Linked DNA regions of Methanospirillum hungatei JF-1. The protein of the gene in region 2 binds, or shares a complex with, the protein of the main gene of each other region. Links are inferred from orthologs where the notes say so. Each region holds a gene or a part of one and is shown on either strand. Other genes may lie near its edges.

The links. The genes of interacting proteins can lie anywhere in the genome.
Region 1: the proteins of rnhB (region 2) and MHUN_RS07775 are in contact, whole or in part, in a crystal structure (PDB 3P83), measured with the Archaeoglobus fulgidus proteins. The link is inferred for Methanospirillum hungatei JF-1 from one-to-one orthologs. Residues at the interface, in WP_010878125.1 of Archaeoglobus fulgidus: Ala74, Ile178, Ala179, Ile183, Arg190, Ser195, Asn196, Leu197, Arg198, Gln199, Lys200, Thr201, Leu202, Asp203, Phe205; in WP_010877842.1 of Archaeoglobus fulgidus: Val39, Ala42, Asn43, Val44, Ala45, Met46, Leu125, Asp168, Ser194, Asn218, Tyr219, Pro220, Ile237, Leu238, Ala239, Pro240, Arg241, Ile242, Glu243, Ser244.

Annotation. Positions count from the first base shown.
Region 1 is NC_007796.1:1,709,062-1,711,956, reverse strand. It holds MHUN_RS07775 (DNA polymerase sliding clamp), read right to left. Parts: upstream 1,873-2,895; coding sequence 1,129-1,872; downstream 1-1,128. Other genes in the region: moaA (GTP 3',8-cyclase MoaA), read left to right, coding at 2,574-2,895; MHUN_RS07770 (RlmE family RNA methyltransferase), read left to right, coding at 1,964-2,587; priL (DNA primase regulatory subunit PriL), read right to left, coding at 1-1,124.
Region 2 is NC_007796.1:1,382,834-1,385,782, forward strand. It holds rnhB (ribonuclease HII), read right to left. Parts: upstream 1,820-2,949; coding sequence 1,181-1,819; downstream 1-1,180. Other genes in the region: MHUN_RS06375 (site-2 protease family protein), read right to left, coding at 1-1,131; MHUN_RS18190 (hypothetical protein), read right to left, coding at 2,781-2,949. UniProt on the Methanocaldococcus jannaschii protein: Endonuclease that specifically degrades the RNA of RNA-DNA hybrids.

The sequences.
Region 1 (2,895 bases), 330 kb from region 2 along the record:
TCAGCGCGGGAGGGTATGCTATCAGAGGCGTCAGTGCCTGATTGCCCCTCTGGTTTTTCGCTCTTCCTTTTTTCCGCCTGTTTGGGCGCATTTTCACCGGATGGCTTTCCTTTCCGGTTCAGGTCACGTTTCTTCTGTTTGTAATAGGTGAGCGGGTGGGTGACTTTCTTGCACAGATTGTCCGGATGCACACAAATCCCGTGCGTCTTCATGGTCGAACAGAGGGGGGAGACATACTCGGTACTTGTCCCTCCCCGTCCGGTGATATGCTCAACCTGGTAGAGCGTCTTTCGGAGATCAAAGTTCGGAACCGACCCGTAGAGTTCGATAATCCTGGTATTTTCCATGCCGATATTATGAAGGAATGCGGAGATTGCAAACCGTGCCATATGGGTCAGATGTCCCTGTCCGGCTATGGCCCCCAGTATCGCCTGCATACAGGGGGGAAATGCCGACTCCTCGACCTGGCCGAACTCTTCAAGTGCCCTCTTCTGCCATTCCGCTTTAATCCTTTCAACCGCCGGCCTGAGCAGTTCGCAGACAGATGACGGGACTTTGAGTGGCAGGTTCCTGGCCATAATGTATCTGAGGCGCTCTCTTACAATCTCATCATACTCGTCAGGAGCCACCTGCACATTCCCTTTGACAACTACCCGGTTGATAAGTCTCCACTTCTCTTGAGGCATCCGTGAGGCAACCGGTATATAGTCTACTACAGAGATCTCATTCCCGGTCTCGGGAAGGCCGATGGATCTTCTGATGAACCGTTTCACCTCCGGGTCTTCATCCTGGAGAAAGGCAAAGACAGTCCATGCCTGGTATCGTACCAGCCGGTCGATGAAAATCCGATCCTGGGCGCAGGAGACCATGATCCTGCTGACCGGGTATGCCGCGATGATGATGGTGACTCCTTCCGGATCTTTCGGAATGTCGGGGAGAGGAGGGATTTCCCTGCCTGTGAAGGAAAGCGCATGCTCAAGTGTTGTGATTGCCTCCCTGATTGCAAGCCTCCCGCCTGCAGATTCAAGGAAGGTATCAAGTGAATTACTGATGGTCCCGATGTATGACTGGGATTCTTTCAAAAAAGGATATTTTGCCAGATCTTTTCGATCAAGGGTGACCATGCATTTAGTCAGCCTCAATCCGGGGTGCCAGCAGGTACTCAACCTGGCCGTTTCCACCCGCAATCTCAAATGAGAACTTGACCGGATGATCAACGCCCAGATCAATGGTTACCTTCTCGGCATGGCTCATCACTTTTCCCATATCCTTCAGGTAATCAATGGAGAAGAGCGATTTTGCTGGCTCCCAGTTGGAGGCGATTACCTCTCCGGCTGAAAACGCTCTCCTGATATTATCAGAATCACCCTCGGCATACAGGACAAATTCCTTCTTCTCCGGCTCGATGGCAAACCAGATCTTGTCTGATACGATGGATGCTGATTTTATTACATTATAGAGTTCAGATCCGGATATGGTCACCTGACCTGGAAGCTGAATACCTGGTGCATTCGGGTCCTTTTTGATGGTATTTGAGTCAAGGAGCGTAATTGAATAATGGTATCCTTCAAAGGTGACTTCTATCTTATTTGCTCCTTCCTGATGTTCCAGGCGTATATCACTTGCCTTTCCCATCATGGAGTAGGTATTTTTCAGCTTTGCGATATCTAAACCGATCTCTCCGGTTGTTGCCTCGAACTGGCTGAATGCCTCCTTTTTTAAGGTAAGGATGATCATCGCCACATTGGCTGTATCAACCGCCCGTGCCCATACTTCTGTCTCAGAAAAATGAAGCCTGCATTCTGTTACCAGAGCAGAGAGGGCATCAACGGTATCCTTGAATATATCTGCACTGATCGTTGCTTTCAGCATCTGCGCTCCCTATGCATTCAGGTTGTGATTTGACACAGATATATGTGCCGGGTTCGCATATTATTGAGGAAAGTCCAGGTCGATAATTTTTATGGGTTCACAATGGGGCAAAGATAAAGCGTATCTGAAAGCAAAACAATCAGGGTATCGTTCGCGTGCGGCGATGAAGCTGAAGGAGATCATTCAGAAAAACCCGGTTATTCGTCCGGATGATAATATCCTTGACCTTGGTGCAGCTCCCGGGAGCTGGCTGCAGGTTTTGCGTGAAATGACAAATGGTGTTATTGTCGGTGTTGATCTCAATCCCATTCTGCCCATCGAAGGGGTCAGAACCATCATCGGTGATTTCTCTGATCCGGTAGTAATTGCACAGATTCGGGAACTTATGCCTGAAGTGAATGGGATTGTGTGTGATGCATCACCAAAGCTCTCCGGCCAGCGGTCATTTGATCAGGCAAGAGCTATCGAGCTGAATGAGATGGCGCTCGGTGTCGCACGGCAGCTCCTCAAGCAGGGCGGGAACATGATTATGAAGTCATTCCAGGGAGAGGATTTTAGCTGGCTGTATAACCGGGTAAAACAGGAATTTTACTCGGTACGGACATATAAGGCGCATACCACCCGCAAAGGAAGTACTGAAATGTATATCATTGCGAAGAATTTCATCGGCACTCATCAGGGGTTAGAGGAGTCAGTTTCAGATGGATCTGCATGATTCCTATGGTCGGCCCATCTCTAATCTGCGTATTTCGGTAAACTCAGGATGCAATCTGCGGTGTGTATACTGTCACCGGGAAGGGGAGACGAAACCTGAAACCCCGCTGTCTCTTGAGGATATCAGAGCAATCCTGGACGTTGCGGGAAACATCGGTATCAGGACCGTCAAATTTACCGGAGGGGAGCCTCTGCTTCGTGAGGACATTGTGGAGATTATCCGTTCTGTTCCGCCAGGGATTGAGTCCTCGATGACGACCAATGGAACTCTTCTTGGATCTCTTGCCCATGATCTCAGGGATGCCGGAC
Region 2 (2,949 bases):
CATGGGGAGAGCGTTGAAAAGACCGGCTGCCAGGTTAATAAATCCACTCCAGAATAGAAGGTGTATGAGCTCCCAATACCCTGGAAACGGCACCTGATAATACCCGGTATCGGTAACATCAAATCCCAGTATCTTCATATACTGCCCTTCCATGGTCGGGTTAAACGGAACGGAAAGAAGCATGAAAATTCCGACCGGGGAGAACATGCTCTGCACGGTATCGATGATCCCCTGACCGTTGTAGTAAAAGACCCCCATGAAACCGGATTCACGACTGCCGAGTGCTTCAGGCCAGGGTGATACATTGAGCGAATAGTATTTTCGTTCTCCATTATGATCAAATCCCACGATGACCGTATCTCCCGGACGGGTTGTATTCAGAATGTCAGATACATCCTGTGTGGTTGATACTGATTCGCCATTGACTGTCCTGATAATGGAGGGTGTCGGGACATCTGCCTGTGCTGCAGAGTAATTCTGATAAAGACCCACAACCACCGGCTCTTGGATTGGCACTGCCATCCCGATCATGCTGACCATGAGACCAAAACTGATAAGGCCAATAAGGATGTTGTTGATGATTCCCGCCCCATACATCCGCATCCGTGGCCAGGGAGATGCTTTCTTTACCTCCTCATCATCAGGCTCAACAAAGGCACCGATGGGAATTATCAGGAACAACACGCCCATACTCTTTACTGCAATCTGTTCAACCCTGCAGAGAATTGCATGACCAAACTCATGAACCACTAAAGTCAGGATAAACGCAAACCAGACCGCAAAGGTTGATGGGACAAACTCATTGACACCAGGAATGAGAAAGATATTCTGAGGCTTATGAAGGGATGTCGGTTCAGGTTTTAATTCGAGGGTCAGGTTTACTGAGAGGAGGAGCATCACAACCATCGCAACGGACACGATGATCACCATAGCTACTCCAATCGTTCCATATATACGTAAAAAACCGGAGAACTTTCTGAAGTAGTCGAAAAATCCTACTTGATCTGTCTTCAGCCCGATAATCGGACCATACAGTGTGATGAAACGGGGATAGGGATTATATGTCCGGATATATGCAAGAAGGAGGACATAGCCGGCAATACAGCCGAGCAGAATTAGAAGCCAATCCATGAATGTTTACAGGTGGCCCTGACAAGAAGAAAAGGTTATGGAACGGATATTAAAAATCTAGAAGAGAACTCTGGTTTTTCTGATGGAGAAGATTCTTTACGGTCTCCCAGCTTGAACGCGCAATGACCGGGGGTTGATTATGATGCCTGATGTACTTCGTGAGATAGGTAATTGTTACCGGGTCTGATGGATAGCCACTCCCGATATCACCATATTCCTTGGAGAGTTCTTCTATGATCCGGTCCCGTTCGACTTTCGCTATGATTGATGCGGCTGATACTGGTGGAAAAAGAGAATCGGCTTTATGACGGGCGACGATGGTGCAATCAGGTGGTGAGAATGATGAAACCGTCTCTTCATACCGTTCTTCGCTCACATCACATGCATCAACATATGCGCATGTACAGTTCAGAGGAATGAGAGCCTCTGCATGAGAGCGGGCGACTATCTCATTCATGGTCATTGTCCGGCGGAGCTCATCTATGTCATGTGCAGTCCGGATAACGATCGAAAATGGGAATTGGGCTTTAATATCTGCTGAAATCTTTTCTCTTGATTTCGAGGATAATTTTTTCGAGTCGGCCACTCCAAGTGCGATCAGATCATCCATATCCGTACATCCGACCGCGGCGACCACCATGGGACCCAGAACAGATCCTTTTCCAGCTTCATCAACACCACAGATCATCAATTAAAATTTGAACCGATTGATTGAAAAATCTGATGTAAGTAAAAATCTGACCGCAATTTCAAATGAAAGGAACGTGCAGTAACAGTTCAAAATGTTTAAATATGCATCATGCATACTTGTAGAGGCACAAGCATTCGCCTCAGTGGCTCAGCCGGCAGAGCGCGTCCTTGGTAAGGACGAGGTCGCGAGTTCAAATCTCGCCTGAGGCTTTAATACCCATTTTTTAAGCCCTGAATTGTTGGATTTAAATAGCCTTTCATTTTCTCAAAAATTTTTCTTTATTATACCTTCTGAATTTCCCGAAGGTTCTTCATAAGAAGAAAGATAAATTATTCGTATTTTTTCGTAAATTACAGATGATGTCAGGTCACAAGTTTTGAATGAAAAAATTAGTCTTCTTTGTATGCCTGATTGAAATTTTTTTTGATTTTTTTAAGCGTTTCTTATTCTTACGGATATATCTCTTACTTCTAGCCCAGAGGAAGTAGAGGCAACCTTCCAGAGCATTTTCCTATCAGATCAGACTTCATGTCTTTATCCTAAGTTTTGCCATGGATTACTCAATTAAAATCAGATCACATCCGTCACAGATATAGATTTTCCAAGACTAGAACATTTGAAAAATGGAACACGAATTTTTGTTGTTCTTGTTCCAGTTACACCGTCTTTAAAAAAAAAGAAGTTCACCCCTTTACACCATACCTTTTGTATATCGTGCTTCTGTGACCTACACCATCCACAAGAAGGACTATTCTTGATTTGTCAAGAATCATGATCACCCTGTACTCTCCAACTCTCAATCGATATTGTGGGGGACTGTTCCTATCTTTCATCTTTTTAATATGCGATAAAGGATCATCTCTGATTTTATGCATTGACTGAACAATGTTACGAGAGATTTCAATTGGGAGCTTTGTGAGATCCCGATCTGCTGCCTTTCAATAATGGATTTCATAAATCATGTAATGCCATATTTACGCATTATCTCCGCTTCTGTCAGTGTTTCCCCTCTTTGAAATTCTTCAATGGCTTCTTTTGCCCTGGATGCCCACCCTTCGCAAAGGCTCTCTTCTTCCTGATGTTCTTCAAGAAGCATTGCAATAACATCTTCATATGATTCACCGGGT